3 regions of the Nonomuraea sp. NPDC004186 genome follow, and region 1 is predicted to be linked to each of the others. Evidence: riboswitches for the same ligand, from Rfam matches in the RefSeq annotation. Region 1 holds a riboswitch; each other region holds the start of a gene.

Region 1 (5,198 bases):
GACACTCTGGAAAGCCTCGTCATCGCCCGGCGGCTGCGCGTCCCCATCGGCGCCGCGCCCGCCGGATCCGGGTCCGGCTGGGGAGAGACCGCCGCCCGCCAGCTCGACGCGGCGCTGCTCAGCGTCGGCTTCACCTGCTCGGCCGCGCTGCTCGAGCGACTGTCCGGGCTGCGCGGCGAGACCGTGGTCGACCTCGGCGTCCGCATTCTGGCCGCCGTCCGCACGCTCGTGGGTGACCACGTCCGGCACAACGCGTACTTCCTCGACTTCCCCAGGAACGTGCCCGACACCCTGGAGTTCTGGGCCGGGCTGCTGCGCGAGGCCCTGCTCGACCCGGTCGCCGCCGCCCGCGTCGAGACCTCGGCGCTCAACCTGCTCTCCCTGCCCGGCTACGGCCGTTACCAGCACACCTACGCCGACCTGCTGGCCGCGCACGCCGAGCTGATCCCGCTGGCCGGGGACCGGGTGACCGTGCTGGAGCTGGGCGGGAGCCTGGAGTCGGAGGCGCGGGAGCTCTACCTCTCGCTGGCGGGCTCCGAGGTGCCCCTGGCCGCCGAGGACCTGGCCGCGCTGCGCCTGCTGGCCGGGTTCTGCGCCGACGAGCCCGAGCGCGTCCCCGTGCGCGAGAACCGCGCGATCGTCAACGAGGTCCGGCTGGCCGAGGGCCGGCCGCTGCTGGTCGACACCGTGACCGACGTGCTCCGGCTCGCCTGCGGCTGCTCCGGCGGCGATGTCACGCTGGCCGAGCCCACCAGGTTCCGCTCGTTCCGCCGGGCCGAGCGCCGCGCCCTGCTGGGAGCCCTGGACGCGGTCGCCTCCCCGGCCAGGCTCGGCGACGTGCCGCGCCACCGGGAGGAGTGGAAGCGGCTCGGCGAACGGCTGCACCCCCACGAGTACCCGCAGTTCCCGCGCGCCCGGGCCGTCTTCGAAACCGCCAGGGGCACGCGTCCGGCCCCGAGCCTGGACGGCCGGGTCGAGGCCGCCCTGTCGGCGGGCCGCACCGCCGAGGCGGTGAAGCTGCTGGAGCAGGCCCCTGGCGCGCTGCTGCGCCGCCTCGACCACCTGCTGCGGACCGGCCTGTCCACGTCGGCCGTGCTGGACGCCGCGGAAGGGGCCGCCTCGGGCGCCTCCGGCCGCGTCCTGCTGTCGCTGCGCGAGCATCTGCAGAACCGGCTCGCCCCCGTCGCGGGCCGCGTCTTCGTCAACCGGAACGGCAGGGCGTGGGCGGCCCCCGACTCCCGCTCGCCGCTGGAGGAGGAGGCCCTGGCGCGGGCGCTGGCCATCCTGGACGAGGAGATCGCCCGTCGCCTCCCCGACCCCGGCGAGCTGATCGTCGACCCCGACGTGCTCGACGTCGCCCTGCCGCTGTCCGGCAAGGCCGTCGTGCCCGGGCTCGGCATGCTGCCCCGGGGCTCGGTGTCGGCGGTGGACGGCGAACTGCTCAGGTTCTTCGTCCACTGGCGCGAGGCACGGCAGCGCACCGACTACGACCTGTCCGCGCTCATGCTGGACGCCTCCTACGACGACCCGACGCACATTTCCTGGACGAACTACACCAACGACTTCGCCCGGTACTCCGGCGACCTCACCGAGGCGCCCGAAGGCGCGTCCGAGTTCATCGACATCCGGCTCGCCGCCGCGACCCAGCCGATCATCATCCCGCAGGTGAACATCTACGACGGGGAAGCGTTCGACGAGGCCGCCGAGGCGTTCTTCGGCTACATGACCAGGGACGCCGCGCAGGAAGGCAGGCCGTTCGAGCCGCGTACCGTGCGCATGAAGTCGGACCTGCGCGGCTCCGGCCGGATCGCCCTGCCGCTCGTCTTCCTGCGCGGCGCCGACGGCGGCTGGCTGGTGAAGTGGCTGCACCTCTACCTGAAGGGCCACCCCGGCTTCAACCAGGTGGAGGGCAACCGCGTCAGCGCCTCCCTGCTGGTGCGCTCGATCGTCGAACGCGACTTCCTGCGCGTCCGCTACCTGGCCGACCTGCTGCGCGCGAAGAGCACGCCGGCCGGGCCCACCACCTACATCGGGCTGGAGGCGCCGGCCGACCTCCCGGAGGGGGCGCGGGTCTACACCCCCGGCACGCTGCACGAGCTGATCCCCGCCTGACACGACCGGGCCGGGCCTCTGCTAGCGTTGGCCGTGACGCGGGGTGCCCGGGCTGCCGGGCTGAGATCACACCCGTCGAACCTGATCTAGTTCGCACTAGCGAAGGGACGTCATCGGTGACCTTCTGTGAGAAGATCTGGGCGCGCACGGCCACGCTGCTCGAGGCGATCCACGACCACCCGTTCAACGCCGCGCTCGGCGACGGCACCCTCGACCGCGAGCGATTCGCGTTCTACCTGGTCCAGGACGGGCGCTACCTGGTGGCCTACGCCAAGGTCCTCGCGACCGCCTCGGCCCGCGCCGGCTCTCCGGCCGACGCCGCGTTCTTCGCGCAGAGCGCGCACACGGCGCTCGTCGTCGAGCGGGCCCTGCACACCGGCTACCTGGAGGAGTTCGGGCTGACGGCCGGCGAGACGGCGGCCGTCGCCACCTCGCCGACCTGCCTGGCCTACTCCTCCTACCTCCAGGCCACGGCCCTGGCCGCCCCGTTGCCCGTGCTCGCCGCCGCCGTGCTGCCGTGCTTCTGGGTCTACCAGGACGTCGGCGCGGCACTGCTCGAACGTACGGCGGGCGCGGCCGACCACCCGTACCGGACCTGGATCGGCACCTACTCCGACCCCGCCTTCGCCGCCTCGGTGGAGCAGGCCAAGGCCATCACCGACCGGCTGGCCGAGAGCGCCGACCCCGAGACGCGCCGGGCGATGGACGAGGCGTTCTGCCGGGCCACCGAGTACGAGTGGATGTTCTGGGACAGCGCCTGGCGCCTGGAGACCTGGCCCACGGGACAATGGCTCCGGCCGCAGCTCACGCGAACGACTCGCTGAGCTCCCTGCGCAGCTCACGGGCCTGGTGCAGGTAATGGGTGGCCAGCGCGGTGCGGCCGGACGAACGGTACAGCTCGCCGAGCGTCTGGTACGTGTCCGCCTCCCCGCTGCGATCCCCCAGTTGCTGGAAGATCACCAGGGATCGCTCCAACTGGTCGGAGCCGTCCGAACGGTCGCCCCTGGCCACCTGGAGCCCGCCCAGGTTCCGCATCGCGTACGCGCCGCAGTGGCGGTCGCCGAGCGCCTCGAAGATGCCCAGCGCGTGCCCCTGGTAGCGCATGGCCCGGTCCGACTGGGCGAACAGGTCGTACATGCGGCCGAGCTGCATCGACACGCAGCCCTCGCGGTGGGCGTCGCCGAGCTCCTCGGCCAGCCGCAGCGCGTCCCCCAGCCACCGGGACGCCTGCTGCAGGTCCCGCAGCGACAGGTAGACGCGCCCGATCGCCTGCCGAGCGTACGCCTCGCCGCTGCGGTCGCCGATGGCCAGGAACATGGCCAGCGCCTGCCGGAAGGACGCGAGCGCCTTGAGATGCCGGTTGGAGAACTGGCTGACCGCCGCCAGCCCGCAGATCGAGATGGCCTCGCTCCGCGTGTCGCCCAGCTCGTGGAAGATGGCGCGGGCCCGCCTGAACATGTCCTCGGCCTCGGCGTACCGGTCCTGGTAGAGGCAGACCTGGGCCAGGCCGCGCAGCATGGCGGCCTCCCCGAGGCGGTCGCCGGCCGCGCGGGCGCTGTCGAGGGCGAGGCGGTGCGTCAGCTGCCACTCGTCCAGCAGGCAGTGCAGGTCGAAGTACGGGACCAGGGTGGCGGCCAGCCCCCACGCGGACTGGGCCAGGCCCGCGCCGGCGGCCAGTTGTACGGCCTCGACCAGGGACTCCCGCTCGGCGTCGAACCACGACAGCGGCTGGGCGGTCAGGCGGCCGAGGGTCTCCCGTTCCAGGCTCCAGCGGGGCGCAAGGTCGGACGTCAGCCCGAAGAGAGTGGTGGGCAGCCGCAGGGAGGCGTGCTCGGCGGCGGTCAGCCAGCCGCCGAGCACCCGGGCCAGCGCGTGCCGTTCGGTGTCGCCGCCCGCCTTCTCCTTGGCGGCGCAGCGGATCAGGTCGTGGAGCCGGTAGCGGGGCTGGCCGACGTGGTCGGTGCCGGCCAGCCGCAGGAGGTTCGCGTCCACCAGGGTGTCCACGACGGCGTCGGCCCGGGGCCGGTCGAGCACGGCGTCGGCCACCCAGCCGGGTACGGACTGCTCGCCGAGCAGGCCGATCGCGCGGAAGGCCAGGGCGGCGTCGTCGGACAGCCGCCGGTAGCTGAGCTCGAACGAGCCGCGTACCTCCAGGTCGCCGGCGCGTAACTCGTCGAGGCGGCCGGCCTCGTCCTCCAGCCGCTGCCGCAGCACGCCCAGCGACCAGCCGGGCCGTCCGGACAGCCGGGCCCCGGCCACGCGGACGGCCAGCGGTAAGTGGCCGCAGGAGCGCACGATCGCCCGGGCGGCCTCGCGCTCCTCGGCCACCCGTTCGGGGCCGACGATCCGGCCCAGGAGCTCCTCGGCCTCCGCGGGCGGCAGCACGTCGAGTTCGAGCTGGAGCGCGCCGGGCAGCTCGGCGATCCGCCGGCGGCTCGTGACGAGCACCGCGCTGCCGCTGCCGGGGAGCAGGGCGCGTACCTGGGCGGTGTCGGCGGCGTCGTCGAGGAGGACCAGCATCGGGCGCTCGGACAGCAGGGAGCGGTAGAGCGAGGCCCGCTCGCGCACGGTCGGCGGCAGGGCCGGCTCCGCGACGCCCAGCGCGCGCAGCGCCTCGGCCAGGAGGGCGAGCGGGTCGGCGGGTTCGGAGTCGGTGCCGCCCAGGCACAGGTAGAGCTGGCCGGCGGGGTAGCCCGCCCGTAACGCGTGGGCGCAGTGCACGGCCAGCGCGGACTTGCCCACCCCCGGCGGTCCGGTCACCACGGCGATCGCGGGCGGCCCGTCCGGCCGGTGGGCCTCGGGGGACAGGGCGCGCGTCACGGCCGCGACGTCCTGCGCCCTGCCGGTGAAGTCCGGCACGTCCGCGGGGAGCTGGTGGGGCGCCGCCGCGACGGGCGCGGGCGGGGCGTCGCCCGCCAGCACGGACGCGTGCACGTCACGTAAGTCCTGCCCCGGCTCGATGCCCAGCTCGTCCACGAGCTGCCGTCTGATCGTGGCGTAGGCGTTCAGGGCCTCGGCCCGCCGGCCGCTGTGGTGCAGGGCGAGGATCAGCTGCTGCCACAGGTCCTCGCGGTAGGGGTGCTCGC
Region 2 (5,198 bases), on a different contig from region 1:
GAGTGCGTCGGGCGATCCGTCCGATACGCTGCGGTCACGGTGATTCTCGGCGGCGGGGAGGCTGGCGGCATGTCGAGCAACGATCTCGATGCCCTGTTGCGCGTGACCTCCAGCACCTATCGAGGTGAGGCGCCTCCTGACATCGCGTTCGGCCCCTATGACGGGGCCGTCGGCAGGCTGATGCTCGCGGTCACCGGCAAGGGCATCGCGGCGTGCAGCTTCGAGCCGGAAAACGCCGTGTACGAGCTGCTCACGAGGCACGTGGGCAGGTTCATCGGACCGGATCCGCGCCGGCTCGACCCGGTGCGCAGGGAGCTGGACGCCTACTTCTCCGGCCGTCTGCGCGCGTTCACCACGCCCGTCGACCTGGCGCTGGCGACGTCCTTCGCCCGCACGGTGCTGCAGAAGACGATGGCGGTCCGGTACGGCACCACCACGACGCTGGAGGAGATCGGCGCGAGCATCGGCAGGCCGCGCGCGCTGCGGGCGATCGGCAACGCGCTGGCCTCCAACCCCGTGTGCGTGATCGTGCCGTGCCACCGGGTGGTGCGTGAGGACGGCGCGCTCGGCGACTACGCGGGCGGCGCGGCCGCCAAGCAGCACCTGCTCAACGTCGAAAGGCGCGCATCGACCAGCTGATCAGCAGGGTGACCAGCACGGCGACGACGGCCGCGCCGAGCGCCCCGTTCATCCACGGCTGCCGGGTGAAGCCGATGGCGTCGCGGGCCCCCTGCCAGAAGCGGTCCCATGGCTTGAGCGTGGGCGCGGAGGTCGTCAGCCAGTACGCCACGAAGCCGAGGGCCCACGGCACCAGCCTCGACCAGCGCGAGGGCGCGTTCTCAGCGGTGTTCCAGCTCCGCGAGCCGCCGAGCACGAAGTAGTCCACGGCCAGCACCGCGAACATCGGCACGAACACCGCCCCGATCACCCCGAGGAACGCCCCGTACGAGTTGACGTCCACGACCAGGGCGATCGCCACGCTCAGCACGCCGATGGCGACGGAGAAGACGCGCCGGTCCACCCGCGGCATCAGGTTCTGCAGCGAGACCGTGGTGGAGTAGACGTTGGCGAACGACTGGTCGGTCTCGCGCAGCACCAGGATCGCGAAGAACAGCGCGCCCAGCGGCACCGCCACGAACGCGCCGAACACCGACGTCCCGTCGGCCGCCACCTTGTCGGCCCCCGCCATGGCCACCGCGAACACGCCCAGGCCCAGGCAGGCGACCTGTGCCAGCGTGTAGCCGCCGACCACGCCGGTGAACGCGGCCCTGCTCGACCTGGAGTGCCGGGCGAAGTCGGCCGCCATCGGCACCCACGACACCGACAGCGCGATCACGTAGTCCACGGCGGGCGCGAAGGCCGTCCAGGACCCGCCGGTGTGCGCGGGCGCCCTGGTGAGGAAGAACCAGGCGAACCACACCATCGACACGATCACGCCGATGGTGACGTACCGCCGCAGCAGCCTGACGGACCCGAGCGGCCAGATCGTGAGCGCGGTGGTCAGCACCCCCGCCGCGATCACCCACACCTGGTACGGCACGGCGCCGAAGATCGCGCTGGCCGCCTTGGCGATCACCCACAGCTCGAACGCGGCCCAGCCGAGCATCTGGACGATGTTCAGCACCGTGGGGACGTACGAGATCCGCGCCCCGAACAGGCCCCGCAGCAGCACCATCGCGGGCTGCCCCGTCTGGGTGCCGGGGACGGCGGACAGGCCCACCATGGCGGTGCCGATCAGGCTGCCGACCACGGTCGCCAGGAGCGCGGCGGTCAGGCTGAGGGGAGCGTTGGACAGGGGGTTGAGCAGGAGCAACGCGCCGGAGAAGCCCAGGAGGCTGACTCCGAGATTCGCCCAGAGCGCGCCCTGATCGAGCACGCCCAGGGTCTTCGGCGGCCTGCCTTCAAGAGTCAGCGGAACTTCGTCGACGACATGCGTCATCGCACACTCCCTACGCCGGCATTACCCGGACAGGTTCAGGCGGTCGGCAGCGGATCTATGGCTGCCCTCTCAGCCCGGCGCACCCCGAGCTCCCGCGACAATCTGCAGTTGGCGCCCTCATCATGCCTCAGCGACGGCGAAACCGCCACAGTGGGGCCTTTTTACGCCACGAACGGCTGCTGCCCGGTCTCGCTGACCATCGGGCGGCTCGCGAACTCCCACGACTGCATGCCGCCGCCGACGTTGACGGCGTCGCGCCCGAGCTGGTTGAGCCAGGCCGCGACCTGCAGGGACCGGCCGCCCACCCGGCAGACGACGTAGACCGTGCGGTCGCCGGGCACCTCGTCGACCCGCCCCTGTATCTGGGTCATGGGGATGTGCACGGCCTCCGGGGCGTGCCCCGCGACCCATTCGTCCTGCTCACGGACGTCGAGCAGGTAAGCGTCTGCCGGAACGGCACTGGCCTCGATCTCAGGAACGGTCATGACTCCATCATCTCGCGCCTGGCGTCGTAGGCCGCACGCGCCGCGGCGATCTCCTCCTGGTGCGTCTCCGTCCAGGTGACCAGCGACTTGATGGTCTCGTGCAGCGTACGGCCGAGCGGCGTGAGCGCGTAGTCCACCCTGGGCGGCACGACGGGATGGACCGTGCGGCTGACCAGGCCGTCGCGCTCCAGCTGGCGCAGGGTCACGCTGAGCATGCGCTGGCTGACGCCGTCGATCTCGCGGCGGAGCTGGGTGAAGCGCAGGCTCTGGCAGTCGAGCAGGGCGATCACGAGCAGCGACCACTTGTCGGCGATGCGGTCGAGGATCTGGCGGACCTCGCAGTCCTCGCGCGTGTCCCACTGGCGCACGTCGTAGTCGTCGAGCGGTTCCACAGTGCCTTCTTCCGTCGAGCTCACTTGAGAAGGCGGGACAGCCGGCGGTCGGCGAGGGGCTTGCCGCCGGTCTGGCAGGTGGGGCAGTACTGCAGCGAGGAGTCCGCGAAGGACACCTCGCGGATCGTGTCGCCGCAGACGTCGCACGGCTGCCCGGCCCGGTTGTGGACCCGCAGTCCCGACTTCTTCTCCGCCTTGAGGTCCTTGGCCGCCAGCCCGTGCGCCCGCTCCACCGCCTCCCCCAGGGTGGCGATGATGGCCTCGTGCAGGTCGGCGATCTGCGCGTCCGTCAGCGTGGCCGCGATCTTGAACGGGGACATCCTGGCGGCGTGCAGCACCTCGTCCGAGTACGCGTTCCCGATGCCGGCGATGATCTTCTGGTCGCGCAGCAGCCCCTTGATCTGGGTGCGGTTGCCGCCCACGATGCGCTTGAGCGCGTCGACGGTGAAGGACTCGTCGAGGGGGTCGGGGCCGAGTGCGGCGATGCCGGGGACGTCGTCCGGGTTCTTGGTGACGTAGACGGCCAGGCGCTTCTGCGTCCCGGCCTCCGTCAGCTCGAACCCGGGCGCCAGGCCCTCCTCGTCGGGCGCCAGCCGGACCCGTACCGCGAGCGGGCCCTTGCCGGGACGTACGGGCTTCGCGCCCGACAGGTCGTCGCGCCAGCGCAGCCACCCCGCCCGGGCCAGGTGGATGACCAGGTGGAGGCCGTCGCAGTCGAGGTCGAGGAACTTGCCGTGCCTCGACACCCCGGTGATGGTCAGCCCGCCGAGCGCGGTCACCGGCGGGTCGAACGTCTTGAGCGCCTGGATGGCCACCACGTCGATCCCCAGGACCGTGCGGCCCACGGCCCGTTCGCGCAGGAAATGGGTGAGCGACTCCACTTCGGGAAGTTCCGGCATGTCCCCAGGGTACGTGCGCGTCCGGCCGTCCACAGCCTGTGGACGGCTACGGCACGCTCCAGAAGGCCAGCTCGTGCGCCATCCCCTCGGCGAACAGCTCCTCGGCCCGCGCCGGGTCCGGCGCGGCCTGGTCGATCATCTGCGCGATCCGCGCGGTGAGCGCCGCGAAGGCCGGATCCGCGTACGTGTCCACCCAAGCCCGATATCTCGACTCAACAGGGGAAATTTCCGCCAATATCTGTCCGAGACTCGAATATCCCCACATACACGGATAAAGCGCCGCCAGCCCCTCCCCGTACGACGCCGCCGACTCCAGCAGGAACGCCGTGTACGCCGCGCACGCCGGCCCCTTCACCGCCCTCTCCAGATCGGCGCCGAACTCCGCCGACAACGACCGGTGCAGGCTCAACTCGTCGTGGTACGTGGTGTGCGCCAGGTCCACCAGATCACCCAGATGCCCGTCGGGCGCCTGCCAGGCCAGCCGCGCGAACACCCGTACGTAGTCGAGCAGGAACAGGTAGTCCTGCTCCAGCCACGACCTGAACACCGCCTCGGGCAGGTCGCCACGCGCGATGCCGGCCACGGTCGGATGGTCGAGCTGAGCCCGGAGCAGCGGGCGGCCGACGGCGTGCAACTTCTCCGAGACAGTCATGGCTGGGAGGTTAGTGTCGAAGCATGACTGTGACGATCGCCGAAGAGCTGCTCCTGCTCGCCCACGACGACGAGAAGGGCACGCCGCTCGTCGCCGGGACCCAGCTCGACCCGGCCCTCGCCGGCGCGCTCCTCGCCGAGCTGGCCGTCAACGGCCGGCTGGAGCTGTCGGACAAGAAGGTGACGGTCATGGACCCGTCCCCGCTCGGCGACTCCGAGCTGGACGCCACCCTGGCCCGCATCACCGAGGAGGGCAAGGAGCGCAAGCCCGCCTGGTGGGTCCAGCGGCTGCAGTCGGCCAAGCTGCGCAGGCGCCTGCTCACCAGGCTGGCGGAGTCGGGCGTGCTGACCGAGCAGCGCGGCAAGGTGCTGGGCATCTTCCCCACGACGCGCTGGCCCGAGGCCGACTCCGACGTGGAGGCCGCGGTCAGGGACCGGGTGACCAGTGCGCTGGCGGGCGCCGACCCCGACGCCCGCACGGCCGTCCTGATCGCCATCGCGCACGCGGCCAAGCTCGACCGCAAGGCCTTTCCCGAGGCGAGCAGGCAGCGCGTCAAGGAGATCGCGGAGGGCGCCTGGACGGCCGACGCGGTCGCCCAGACCATCGCCGCCATCAACGCGGCCATGATCGCGGCGGTCACCGCGGCGACCATCGCCGCGACGACCTCCACCTCCGGGTGAGCCGCTCTAGTTGCCGGTGTCGATGACGTCCTTGGGCACCGGCTTGTCCTCCTTCAGGGCGTTGAAGAGGGCCAGCGCCTTGGGCCGGTCCGACTTGATCGCTTCGCCGCCGTCCGCGAGCCGCTCGGTGCCGCCGAACGGAACCACCGTC
Region 3 (5,198 bases), on a different contig from region 1:
CCCCCCGGCGTACGCCGAGCAGCTTGTGGTCCTTGAGGAGTTGCTTGGCCCGCCCGATCGGAAGGTCTAGGCGCGAGGCCACTTCGGGGAGCGTGAGCCACTCGTCGACGAGTTGGTCGGTCTCCCGGTCGATCTGTGCAACAGAAAGCGTCACGAAACCACAACTACCACATGCCGCGCTTGCTCAAACAACACAATCCCGTAGAGGGACTTCTGGATCTACCAGGCGTTCCGCGTCGAGACGGTGTCCCGCGTCGATGATTCTGCGCCCCTGAACGAGGTCTCGCGGCCGATCCACGGCGAGCACCGCGGCGAGGGCGTCGTCGGCCGTGAGCCAGAGGGCCGACCACTTGCCCTCCGGCTCGCCCCGGTAGATCAGGCGCTCGCCTGCCAAATGATGACCGGCGTATTGCACCATGTGCCCGAACTGTTCCGACCAGAAGTACGGAACGGGATCGTACGCGACGTCCTCGCCCAGCAAGCTCGCGGCGGCCACCTCGGGGGCGTTGAGCGCGGTGTCCCAGTGCTCGACCCTGAGCCTGGTCTGCCAGCGGCGCGACCACCAGGCGGCGCAGTCGCCGACGGCGACCGTGTTCGGGAGGGAGGCGCGCAGGTGCTCGTCCACGACGACGCCGTTGTGGAGGTCGATGTCGGCGCCGGTGAGCCATTCGACGGCCGGGCGCACGCCGATGCCCGTGACCACCACGTGGGCGTCCACGAACTCGCCGCCCACCAGCCGCACGCCGCCCTCGTCCACGGAGTCGACCATGGTGTCGAGCCGCAGGTCGATGCCGTCGTACCAGCGCTCGGTGCGGGCCCCGATCTCGGCGCCGACGGCCGTCGCGAGCGGCGCCGGGCCGGCCTCGATCACGGTCACCGCGCACCCGGCGCGGCGGGCGGCGGTGGCCACCTCCGCGCCGATCCAGCCGGCGCCGATGATCGAGACGCGGGCGCCGGGGACGAGCATGGCCCTGAGCTCGTGGGCGTCGTCGAGCGTGCGCAGCACGTGTTGCGGGCCGTCGCCGGGCAGCCTGATCGGCTCGGCGCCGGTGGCGATGACCAGCCCGTCGTAGCCGAGCTCGCCCTCGGTGGTCTCCACGACCCCCTCGCGCAGCGCCTTGGCGCTGACCCCCGGCTGGAACACCACGTCGAGCGAGGCCAGGTCGGTGTCGACGTAGCTGGTGTCGGCGTCGCCGAACAGCACGGCCTTGGACAGGGGTGGACGGTCGTAGGGGCGATGCCGCTCCTCGCCCACCAGCGTGATCCGCCCGCCGAACCCCTGTGCGCGCAGCGCCTCCACGGTGCGCACTCCGGCCAGGCCCGCTCCCACCACCACGACTTCGTTCACGTTCATGACCCTAACGTGGGCCGGTGTCCGGGCGTCGCAGCGAGGCCGTAGGCTGGGGGCGTAAGACGCGCGGGAGTCCGGCCGTGACCGGGCTGAGAGGAAGGCTGCCATCGGGCCTTCGACCGCAAGACACCTGATCCGGATCATGCCGGCGAAGGGAGCGCGGATGGATGTGATCGTGGGCGGCGGGGTCGTCGGCCTCTCGCTGGCCTGGCGGCTTGCCCGCGAAGGGCGGCCCGTCACCCTGGTGGACCCGGCCCCCGCCTCGGGGGCCTCACACGCGGCCGCGGGGATGCTGGCGCCGGTCAGCGAGGTCACCTACACGGAGGTGCCGCTGCTGCGGCTCGGCGTGGCGTCGCTGCGCCGCTGGCCCGCCTTCGCCGCCGAGCTGGCCGCCGACGCGGGGCTGGCCGGCCCCGAGGCCCTGGACCTGCGCTCCGAGGGGACGCTCGACGTGGCGTTCGGGGCGGACGACCTGGCCGCGCTGGACGAGCTGGCCGCGTACCTGGAGAAGCTGGAGCTCCCCGTCCGGCGACTGACCGGCCGCGAGTGCCGCCGCCTGGAGCCCATGTTGGCTCCCTCGGTGCGGGGCGGGCTGCTGGCCGTCGGCGATTCCTGGGTGGACCCGCGCCGCGTGACGGCGGCGCTGCTCGCCGCGCTCGACCGGCGGGGAGTCCAGCTCGTACGGGCGCGCGTCGGCGAGCTGCTGCGCGACGGCGGCCGGGTCACAGGGGTACGCCTGGAGCCGCCCGGCGGCGACGACCGGCGAGCCGAGCTGCGGGCGGAGCGGGTGATCCTGGCGGCCGGGGCGTGGAGCGCCGGGCTGGCCGAGGTGCCGGTCCGGCCGGTCAAGGGGCAGATCATGCGGTTGCGTTCGCCGCAGCCGCTGCTCACCCGGTGCGTCCGCGGCACCGTGCACGGCACGCCGGTCTACCTCGTCCCCCGGGGCGACGGCGAGCTGGTGGTCGGGGCCACGCAGGAGGAGATGGGCTTCGACACCAGGGTGACCGCGGGCGGGCTCTACGAGCTGCTGCGCGACGCCAGGGAGCTGGTGCCGGGCATCACCGAGCTGGAGGTCTCCGACGTGGTGGCCGGGCTGCGGCCGGGCACGCCGGACAACCTGCCGCTCATCGGCCCGAGCGGCACCCCGGGGCTGGCGCTGGCCACCGGCCATCACCGGGGCGGCGTGCTCCTGGCGCCGCTCACGGCGGACATCCTGCTGGGCGAGGAGGGCGAGCTCGCCGCAATGTGCTCGCCTGGGAGATTTCGGGATATTTCATGATTGTGATGATCAACGGGGCCTCCCACGAGGTGGCCGACGGCACGACCGTGGCGCAGGCCGTACGCACATTGACCACGGCCACCACCGGAGTGGCCGTGGCCGTCAACGACGAGGTGGTCACGCGGAGCTCGTGGGAGACGACGGCGCTCAGCGACCGTGACCGGGTGGAGGTTCTGACGGCGGTGCAAGGTGGATGATCTGATCATCGCCGGGGAGAGCTTCTCCTCCCGGCTCATCATGGGCACCGGCGGCGCGCCCTCGCTGGACGTGCTCGACCAGGCGCTGGCCGCGTCCGGCACCGAGCTGACCACGGTGGCGATCCGGCGGCTCGACCCGAACGCCCGCGGCTCGGTCCTGGACGTGCTGCGCAAGCGGGACATCAAGGTGCTCCCCAACACCGCGGGCTGCTTCACGGCGGGCGAGGCCGTGCTGACGGCACGGCTGGCCAGGGAGGCCCTCGGCACGAACTGGATCAAGGTCGAGGTCATCTCCGACGAGCGGACCCTGCTGCCCGACCCGATCGAGACGTTCGACGCGGCCGAGCGGCTGGTGGCCGACGGGTTCGTGGTGCTGCCGTACATCGGGGACGACCCGGCGCTGGCCCGGCGGCTGGAGCAGGCGGGCTGCTCGGCCGTCATGCCGCTGGGCGGGCCGATCGGCTCGGGTCTCGGCATCCGCAACCCGCACAGCATCGAGCTGATCGTGGAGGCCGTTTCCGTGCCGGTGGTGCTCGACGCGGGCATCGGCACGGCCAGCGACGCCGCGCTGGCGATGGAGCTGGGCTGCGCCGCCGTGATGCTGGCCACGGCGGTCACCAGGGCCCAGCGGCCCGATCTCATGGCGGTCGCCATGAAGCAGGCCGTGGAGGCCGGACGGCTGGCGCGGCTGGCGGGCCGCATCCCGCGCAGGCGCTACGCCGAGGCCTCCTCACCGATGGCTCCCTGACCGGAGTGCCGATGCCCCCTCCCCCGAGTGCCGACGACTCCCCGGCCCGAGTGCCGGTGGCCCCCGGCCGGAGTGACGGGGGCTCGCTGACCCGAGGGACGCGTGGGGAGCTGGGACGTTCCAACGGGAACGTCTCAGCATCGGTTTCGGGCGGCGAGGCCCTCCCAGTGGCAAAACGCCCGTAAACTCAGCGGGGTGGATACGACGACTGCGGACCCCCTGGTCGGGCGGCTCCTCGATGGGCGCTACCGCATCGAGAGCCGGATCGCCCGGGGCGGTATGGCGACCGTCTACCTCGCGCTGGACGTCCGCCTGGACCGGACGGTGGCGCTGAAGGTCATGCACGGCTCACTGGCCGAGGACCCCGCGTTCGTGCGGAGGTTCATCGGCGAGGCCAAGTCGGTTGCCCGCCTCTCACACCCCAACGTGGTGCACGTCTTCGACCAGGGCACGGACAACGACGTCGTCTACCTGTCGATGGAGTACGTGCCCGGCAAGACGCTGCGCGACATCCTGCGCGAGCGCGGCAGGCTGCCCGCCCGCGAGGCGCTCGAGATCATGATCCCGGTGCTCGCCGCCCTCGGCGCGGCCCACCAGGCCGGGATGGTCCACCGCGACGTGAAGCCGGAAAACGTCCTGATGACCGACGACGGCCGGGTCAAGGTCGTCGACTTCGGCCTGGCCCGGGCCATCGAGGCCACCAACCAGACCCGCACCGGCGTGATGATCGGCACCATCGGCTACATGGCGCCCGAGCAGGTCACCACCGGCGCCGCCGACGTGCGCAGCGACGTCTACGCCGCGGGCATCATGCTGTTCGAGCTGGTCACCGGCCAGCAGCCGTACGACGGCGCGACGCCCATGTCGGTGGCCTACCGGCACGTCCACGACACCGTGCCCGCGCCGTCCTCGGTGTTCCCCGACGTGCCGCCGCTGATCGACACGCTGGTGACCCAGGCGACGGCCCGCGAGCCGGACCAGCGCCCCGCCGACGCGACCGCGATGCTCGTGGCCGCCGTCGACGCGCACCGGATGCTGCCGCGCCTGACCAACCCGCCGGCCTCCCACGCCCAGACGCAGGTGTTCAACGCCTCCGGCGCCGCCTCGATGCCCCAGCCCGCCCCCGCCCACACCTTGATCCAGCCGCGGGCGGAGGTGCCGCCGCAGGGGCAGCGGGCGGGGTTCAAGCCCAACTGGTTCCTGGTGCTGCTGGCCGGGGTCATGGTGGTCGCGGTCGGGCTGACCGGCTGGTACTTCGCGCAGCCCGAGATGGTCTCCGTCCCCGACCTGGTCGGCAAGAACCTGGCGCTGGCCAAGAGCAGCGCCGCCGCGGCCGGTTTCAAGGTCCAGGAGGCCGACGGCGTCAACAACGAGAAGATGGCCGCGGGCCTAGTCCTCAGCACCGACCCGGCGGCCGCCACCGAGGTGGAGAAGGGCACCACGATCACGCTGGTCCCCTCGCTCGGGCCCAAGCGCGTCGCCGTGCCCAACACCGAGGGCATGACCGGCGACCAGGCCCGGGCCAAGATCGCCGATGCCGGGCTGACCGTGGGCGTCGTCAAGCGGCTGGCCAACCAGGAGGTCGAGCGCGACAAGGTCATCCGCACCTCGCCGCAGGTCGGC

The links. Region 1 has a riboswitch for thiamine pyrophosphate ahead of tenA (thiaminase II). Riboswitches for the same ligand answer to the same signal wherever they lie in the genome.
Region 2: another riboswitch for thiamine pyrophosphate. It lies ahead of ACWEPL_RS36095 (purine-cytosine permease family protein); the one in region 1 lies ahead of tenA (thiaminase II).
Region 3: another riboswitch for thiamine pyrophosphate. It lies ahead of thiO (glycine oxidase ThiO); the one in region 1 lies ahead of tenA (thiaminase II).

Annotation. Positions count from the first base shown of each region.
Region 1 is NZ_JBSGFQ010000091.1:948-6,145, reverse strand. Features, by position in the region: gene ACWEPL_RS47620 (hypothetical protein) at 1-2,112, shown strand, start outside; TPP riboswitch at 2,142-2,237, shown strand; gene tenA (thiaminase II) at 2,229-2,936, shown strand; gene ACWEPL_RS47610 (BTAD domain-containing putative transcriptional regulator) at 2,917-5,198, opposite strand, start outside.
Region 2 is NZ_JBSGFQ010000054.1:69,370-74,567, forward strand. Features, by position in the region: gene ACWEPL_RS36090 (methylated-DNA--[protein]-cysteine S-methyltransferase) at 70-639, shown strand; gene ACWEPL_RS36095 (purine-cytosine permease family protein) at 608-1,939, opposite strand; TPP riboswitch at 1,930-2,045, opposite strand; gene ACWEPL_RS36100 (rhodanese-like domain-containing protein) at 2,101-2,424, opposite strand; gene ACWEPL_RS36105 (winged helix-turn-helix transcriptional regulator) at 2,421-2,816, opposite strand; gene ACWEPL_RS36110 (Fpg/Nei family DNA glycosylase) at 2,837-3,715, opposite strand; gene ACWEPL_RS36115 (TenA family protein) at 3,762-4,367, opposite strand; gene ACWEPL_RS36120 (GOLPH3/VPS74 family protein) at 4,391-5,047, shown strand; gene ACWEPL_RS36125 (LCP family protein) at 5,054-5,198, opposite strand, start outside.
Region 3 is NZ_JBSGFQ010000045.1:39,987-45,184, reverse strand. Features, by position in the region: gene ACWEPL_RS32300 (Rv2175c family DNA-binding protein) at 1-154, opposite strand, end outside; gene ACWEPL_RS32295 (NAD(P)/FAD-dependent oxidoreductase) at 185-1,354, opposite strand; TPP riboswitch at 1,408-1,525, shown strand; gene thiO (glycine oxidase ThiO) at 1,515-2,630, shown strand; gene thiS (sulfur carrier protein ThiS) at 2,627-2,827, shown strand; gene ACWEPL_RS32280 (thiazole synthase) at 2,820-3,575, shown strand; gene pknB (Stk1 family PASTA domain-containing Ser/Thr kinase) at 3,771-5,198, shown strand, end outside.